2 regions of the Paenibacillus sp. FSL R7-0048 genome follow, and region 1 is predicted to be linked to the other one. Evidence: a T-box and tRNA genes for the amino acid it is inferred to sense, from the RefSeq annotation. Region 1 holds a T-box; the other holds one or more tRNA genes.

Region 1 (3,465 bases):
GATGCGGAACTGTAGTGTCCACTTTGCGTTGCCATTGTCAGCATAGACGTTAGCCGTTTTCAACTGTGTTTCGACTGTATTATTGCTGATTGTAAGCTTCTTCGTGACATTGCTGGCTACGACAAGATCCGGTGTTGTTGCAGCGGGGAGATCGTAGGCGACAACCGGCAACGCTATTTTTAATGAGGCATCTTCTCCGGCAAATTGCAGCGCCATGTTGTCTGTCTTCATATAAGAAGGGATTTCCGTCAAATAGTAGATCGTCTTCTTTTCCTGAGGCTGTACTTTATAGCTGGTGCTGGTGTCATCAATTGCGAGTTCAAATACAGATCCTCCAGCGGAAGCGAGGTATCCTTTAAGTCCAGTATCACTGAGTACCTTGGTTCCTTGATTAGTGAAGCTAACGCCAACCTTGGCATAGACCTTACCGTTATATTTATAAATTTGCAGGCTCTCTGCCTTGGTGGTTACAGGGAGATTGTTTAGGGTGATCTTTTTACTCTGCCCTCTGGCGACAGCTTGTGAATATCCTGTTGGTACGGTGAAGTTCCCTAGCTTTTTTTGATAATCGGTGGTGTTGAAGTCCCATCCGTACAATGAAATTTTGACCCCGTTTAAAGAGGTGGATTTGCCGATGTTTACATAGTAGGTGATAGATTGACTGCTTTTCGCGGCAATAGATTTGATGGTTGCACTGCTGGTAATAGGGCTTCCTTGAATAACTGTACCACCGCTAGTAGTTACTTTGGAGAAAAAGTCCACCAGATTGAGGCTAGCGTTGCTTCCATTAGAGTAGCTGAGTGTGTATGTAAGAATATTTCCGCCATCCTGAGTTAATAAGCTGACATCCGTCAGCTTTGCGCTGATGTTAGTCTTCAAGGCTATGGAGCCTAGTTTATCCAGAGCGGATACAGTAGCTGTTGTTGCTACTTTGGGGGATGTAGTCCCGGCCGAAGCGGCATGAGCTCCATACGCTGCAGATTGGCTAAGCACAGCTGTGCTTAGCAGCACCGCGGCTACTTTTATTCTCCGTACATGCATTTGATTTCCTCCCAATAGGATAGTTAATAGTCTGCGAAGGTGCACCTGAGTGGATAAGCAAGCCTTCCTAGTAATGGAAATTATCAAGCTCCGCTGAATGTTAGCTGAAAAAAAGTTCTGAAAATGGCTCTGAAGCTTAAAGCCAGCTTAAAAGAAGATAAAAATTAGCCTAATTTTGTCCAGCTTGTCAAAACGACAGATTTTGCATATAATAAAGAAACATATCTCTTGTAGTAAAGAGATACCTGACAATTAGCATGAATTGTGAAATGCAGTGATGGAGAAGAGTACACAGTGCCTGACTTACAGGGAGGAGACGCCGCGGATTGAGAGCGTTTCTAAGAAGCAGAGCTGTCGAAGTTCACTCCGGAGCAGTTCCCTGAATTCCTTAAGCTGTCTAATAGGGAAGGGTAGGGGATACCGGTCACAGACCGTTATTTCTGTATAAAGTGAGATAGGTATCTGTCCAGCCAAAAGAGGGAATGAAGCTCTTAAGGGGAACAGATCAGCTTGTCTAACAAGGGTGGTACCACGGTCTTTTCGTCCCTTACCGGGAGGAAAGGCCTTTTTTTGTTGAACTAGACAATGATTGAAGGGGGCTGTACACGGCCATGAAAGAGAAGTTGGAAGCATTGAAGGTTGAAGCGCTGGCTAAGCTGCAGGAGGTTATGGATCCGCAGGTACTAAATGATCTAAGAGTGAAGTATCTCGGTAAAAAAGGTGAGCTTACAGAGGTTCTGCGCGGTATGGGAGGACTTAGTGCTGAGGAACGTCCGGTAATCGGGCAAGTAGCGAATCAGGTTCGCAGTGCTATTGAGGAGATTATCGGCGCGAAGCAGGAGGCTTTTCAAGAGCAGGAAACCCAGCAACGTCTGCAGGCTGAAAAAGTAGACGTAACCTTACCGGGTCGCCGTATGCAGCAAGGGGGCATTCACCCGCTTAGCAGAGTCGTACAGGAGATTGAGGATATTTTTATCGGCATGGGCTACCGTGTAGCTGAAGGCCCGGAAGTAGAGACCGATTATTATAACTTTGAAGCTCTAAATCTGCCTAAGAATCACCCGGCACGTGATATGCAGGATTCTTTCTATTTAACGGATGACCTGTTAATGCGCACACAAACCTCGCCGGTACAGATTCGTACTATGCAGGCTATGAACGGTGAAGCTCCGGTAAAAATCATCTGCCCGGGTAAAGTATTCCGCCGTGATGATGATGATGCAACGCATTCCTTCCAGTTCCACCAAATCGAAGGTTTGGTCATTGGAAGTAACATTCGAATGAGTGATCTGAAGGGCACCCTGCAACAATTTGTGCAGGAGATGTTTGGACCGAATACAGGCATTCGTCTTCGTCCGAGCTTTTTCCCATTCACTGAGCCAAGTGTTGAAGTAGATGTAAGCTGCTTCAAATGTGGCGGCGATGGCTGCAGACTATGCAAGCAAAGCGGATGGTTAGAAATCCTTGGCGCAGGTATGGTGCATCCAAATGTACTGAAAATGGGTGGCTATGATCCTGCTGAGTACAGCGGCTTCGCTTTCGGAATGGGTGTAGAGCGGATTGCAATGCTTAAATACGGCATCGATGACATCCGACATTTCTATAGTAATGACATGAGTTTTGTGAAGCAATTCAAGGGCGTTTAGTTTTTGTGGGCGCGCTGGCTGATAGTGGCGGAGAATGGCTTTGGAGCGTTCTCCCACAGGAAGCAGCGCGAACGACAGTGAAATAAATACATCTGAAACATAAAGGAAGTGAGCGGATATGAAAGTATCAACCGGATGGTTGGCTGATTATACATCGATTGAAGGAGTAACCGCCGAACAGCTAGCGGAGAAGATTACCGCTGCCGGCATTGAGATTGACGGCGTAGAGCGCCGCAATAAAGGTATTTCCGGCATCGTAACCGGCTATGTGAAATCAAAGGAAAAACATCCTGATGCAGACAAGCTGAACGTATGTATCGTGGATGTGGGCCAAGATGAGGAGCTACAAATCGTTTGCGGCGCAAAAAATGTAGCTGCAGGTCAAACTGTACCTGTAGCAATGGTTGGCGCAAAGCTGCCAGGACTGGATATCAAAAAAGCCAAGCTGCGCGGTGTCCTGTCGCAAGGAATGATCTGTTCGGCCAAAGAATTGGGACTGAATGATAAATTGCTTCCAAAAGAGCAACAAGAAGGTATTCTTGTGCTGCCTGAAGGGACAGAGATTGGTCAGGATATTTCCAAGGTCCTCGGCTTAGATGACGAGATTCTGGAATTCGATCTGACTCCGAACCGTTCAGATTGCCTCAGCATGATTGGTGCTGCTTATGAAGTAAGTGCAATTCTTGGGCGTGAAGTTAAATTACCTGATCCAAAAAGCGAAATGATTGAGATCAGTGGTCCTGCTGCGGATTCCATTTCCGTCAAGATTGAAGATGAA
Region 2 (3,465 bases), 4.3 Mb from region 1:
TGCCTCTGGATATCAATCCCCAACAGAAGATCGAGTACAATATGTCCTTAATTATATGAATGAGCATTATCGCCATAAATTGTCCGTCGAAACACTATCAGAAATGTCCGGATATAGTTACGATCGTTTTCGCCATCTATTTAAAGAACGTTTCGGGTCTTCACCCCTGCGGTATTTGCTGTTAAAACGCCTGGATTATGCAAAATCTCTATTACGTCATACTCAGATGCAAATCTCTGAAGTATCTGCTGCTGCAGGTTTTGTGAACGATGCCCAATTCTGCAATATGTTCAAACGAGAAATAGGTCTTACCCCGCGAGCATTCCGCATTAATAATCAATCAGGTTAATCACTAATCAGATTAAAAAAAGCCGTTGAAATAGAGAAACTCTCTATTCAACGGCTTACTGCTGTAAACCCAAGGACATAAAGAAAAAAGGTTTGTAAGATTGCTTATAAAAGCATTCTTACAAACCTTTTTAAGATACCGGCGAGAGGACTCGAACCTCCACGGTTTCCCACTCGATTTTGAGTCGAGCGCGTCTGCCATTCCGCCACGCCGGCACATATGAACTAAATGGAGGCGCCACCCAGATTTGAACTGGGGATAAAGCTTTTGCAGAGCTTTGCCTTACCACTTGGCTATGGCGCCATGAAAACTTGGAGCGGACGACGGGAATCGAACCCGCGACCCTCGCCTTGGCAAGGCGATGCTCTACCGCTGAGCCACGTCCGCATAAAATGGCTGGGGATATAGGATTCGAACCTATGAGTGACGGAGTCAAAGTCCGTTGCCTTACCGCTTGGCTAATCCCCAATAACATTTTAAAGTAAAATGGGGCGACTGATGGGTCTCGAACCCACGAATGCCGGAACCACAATCCGGTGCGTTAACCCCTTCGCCACAGTCGCCATATTAAGTTGATATTGTTGCCATTATTCATTTTAAAGTAAATGGGGCGGCCGATGGGTCTCGAACCCACGAATGCCGGAACCACAATCCGGTGCGTTAACCCCTTCGCCACGGCCGCCATATTAAACTTTAGAAAGAACTTGGCAGGGGCAGCAGGAATTGAACCCACACCAACGGTTTTGGAGACCGTTGTTCTACCTTTAAACTATGCCCCTAAAAACTGGTGGAGGATGATGGATTCGAACCACCGAACACTCACGTGAGCAGATTTACAGTCTGATGCGTTTGGCCACTTCGCTAATCCTCCAAGGATGGTGCCGGCGAGAGGACTTGAACCCCCAACCTACTGATTACAAGTCAGTTGCTCTACCAATTGAGCTACACCGGCATGGCACTCATTCTTTTGTGATGATAAATGGTGGCTCGGGACGGAATCGAACCGCCGACACGAGGATTTTCAGTCCTCTGCTCTACCGACTGAGCTACCGAGCCATGATGAAAATGGCGGAACCGACGGGATTCGAACCCGCGATCTCCTGCGTGACAGGCAGGCATGTTAGGCCAACTACACCACGGTTCCAAAAGATATAATTGCTTAAGTTAATTGGTTGCGGGGGCAGGATTTGAACCTGCGGCCTTCGGGTTATGAGCCCGACGAGCTACCGGGCTGCTCCACCCCGCGTCAGTAAGAAAGTGTTATGGTGGAGGCTGAGGGGATCGAACCCCCGACCCTCTGCTTGTAAGGCAGATGCTCTCCCAGCTGAGCTAAGCCTCCATAAACAACAATTGTTATTGTACCAAAGTCCACTAGGATAAATCAAGTGAAAATTTGGTGACCCGTATGGGATTCGAACCCATGTTACCTCCGTGAAAGGGAGGTGTCTTAACCCCTTGACCAACGGGCCATACTAATTATAAATTTGTGGCGGAGAGAGAGGGATTCGAACCCTCGAGACGCTTGTGGCGCCTACACGATTTCCAATCGTGCTCCTTCGGCCAAACTCGGACACCTCTCCATATGGCTCCCCGAACAGGACTCGAACCTGTGACAACTCGATTAACAGTCGAGTGCTCTACCAACTGAGCTATCAGGGAATATTCATACCAGGCTTGATGCCTGAAAACTGAATCCGAAACGAATCTGCATTCTACGTATAGGATAAGCCCTCGACCGATTAGTATTGGTCAGCTCCATGCATTGCTGCACTTCCACCTCCAACCTATCTACCTCGTCGTCTTCAAGGGGTCTTACTAATTGGGAAATCTCATCTTGAGGGGGGCTTCACGCTTAGATGCTTTCAGCGCTTATCCCGTCCGTACGTAGCTACCCAGCCATGCTCCTGGCGGAACAACTGGTGCACCAGCGGTACGTCCATCCCGGTCCTCTCGTACTAAGGACAGCTCCTCTCAAATTTCCTGCGCCCACGACAGATAGGGACCGAACTGTCTCACGACGTTCTGAACCCAGCTCGCGTACCGCTTTAATGGGCGAACAGCCCAACCCTTGGGACCTACTTCAGCCCCAGGATGCGATGAGCCGACATCGAGGTGCCAAACCTCCCCGTCGATGTGGACTCTTGGGGGAGATAAGCCTGTTATCCCCAGGGTAGCTTTTATCCGTTGAGCGATGGCCCTTCCATGCGGTACCACCGGATCACTAAGTCCGACTTTCGTCCCTGCTCGACTTGTAGGTCTCGCAGTCAAGCTCCCTTATGCCTTTGCACTCTGCGAATGATTTCCAACCATTCTGAGGGAACCTTGGAACGCCTCCGTTACTCTTTAGGAGGCGACCGCCCCAGTCAAACTGCCCGCCTGACACGGTCCCCGTACCCGGTAAGGGCACTAGGTTAGAACCTAGATACGATCAGGGTGGTATCCCAACGGCGCCTCCACCGAAGCTTGCGCTCCGATTTCTACGGCTCCCACCTATCCTGTACAGATCGTACCCAAATTCAATATCAAGCTGCAGTAAAGCTCCATGGGGTCTTTCCGTCTTGTCGCGGGTAACCTGCATCTTCACAGGTATTAAAATTTCACCGGATCTCTCGTTGAGACAGCGCCCAAGTCGTTACGCCATTCGTGCGGGTCAGAATTTACCTGACAAGGAATTTCGCTACCTTAGGACCGTTATAGTTACGGCCGCCGTTTACTGGGGCTTCGGTTCATAGCTTCGGGTTACCCCTAACCACTCCCCTTAACCTTCCAGCACCGGGCAGGCGTCAGCCCGTATACTTCGCCTTGCGGCTTCGCACAGACCTGTGTTTTTGCTAAACAGTCGCTTGGGCCTTTTCACTGCGGCCCCCTCGTGCTATTCACACTACCGGGGCACCCCTTCTCCCGAAGTTACGGGGTCATTTTGCCGAGTTCCTTAACGAGAGTTCTTCCGCGCGCCTTAGAATTCTCTTCTCGCCTACCTGTGTCGGTTTGCGGTACGGGCACCTTCTCCTGGCTAGAGGCTTTTCTTGGCAGTGTGAGATCATGACCTTCGCTACTATAATTTTCGCTCCCCATCACAGCCCAGCCTTAACGATGTGCGGATTTGCCTACACATC

Evidence for each region. A T-box is a leader RNA that pairs with one kind of tRNA and senses whether it is charged. The one in region 1 lies ahead of pheS (phenylalanine--tRNA ligase subunit alpha), so its partner is inferred to be a tRNA-Phe.
Region 2: it has a tRNA-Phe gene. The T-box ahead of pheS (phenylalanine--tRNA ligase subunit alpha) is inferred to sense a tRNA for this amino acid. The anticodon was not compared.

Annotation. Positions count from the first base shown of each region.
Region 1 is NZ_JBBORF010000001.1:1,950,206-1,953,670, forward strand. Features, by position in the region: gene NSQ91_RS08300 (hypothetical protein) at 1-1,041, opposite strand, end outside; T-box leader at 1,307-1,592, shown strand; gene pheS (phenylalanine--tRNA ligase subunit alpha) at 1,653-2,687, shown strand; gene pheT (phenylalanine--tRNA ligase subunit beta) at 2,806-3,465, shown strand, end outside.
Region 2 is NZ_JBBORF010000001.1:6,243,520-6,246,984, forward strand. Features, by position in the region: gene NSQ91_RS27545 (AraC family transcriptional regulator) at 1-349, shown strand, start outside; tRNA gene NSQ91_RS27550 (tRNA-Leu) at 486-564, opposite strand; tRNA gene NSQ91_RS27555 (tRNA-Cys) at 579-652, opposite strand; tRNA gene NSQ91_RS27560 (tRNA-Gly) at 662-736, opposite strand; tRNA gene NSQ91_RS27565 (tRNA-Gln) at 743-817, opposite strand; tRNA gene NSQ91_RS27570 (tRNA-His) at 837-912, opposite strand; tRNA gene NSQ91_RS27575 (tRNA-His) at 956-1,031, opposite strand; tRNA gene NSQ91_RS27580 (tRNA-Trp) at 1,055-1,128, opposite strand; tRNA gene NSQ91_RS27585 (tRNA-Tyr) at 1,135-1,220, opposite strand; tRNA gene NSQ91_RS27590 (tRNA-Thr) at 1,226-1,301, opposite strand; tRNA gene NSQ91_RS27595 (tRNA-Phe) at 1,330-1,405, opposite strand; tRNA gene NSQ91_RS27600 (tRNA-Asp) at 1,416-1,493, opposite strand; tRNA gene NSQ91_RS27605 (tRNA-Met) at 1,519-1,595, opposite strand; tRNA gene NSQ91_RS27610 (tRNA-Val) at 1,613-1,688, opposite strand; tRNA gene NSQ91_RS27615 (tRNA-Glu) at 1,744-1,818, opposite strand; tRNA gene NSQ91_RS27620 (tRNA-Ser) at 1,837-1,929, opposite strand; tRNA gene NSQ91_RS27625 (tRNA-Asn) at 1,933-2,008, opposite strand; rRNA gene NSQ91_RS27630 (23S ribosomal RNA) at 2,069-3,465, opposite strand, start outside.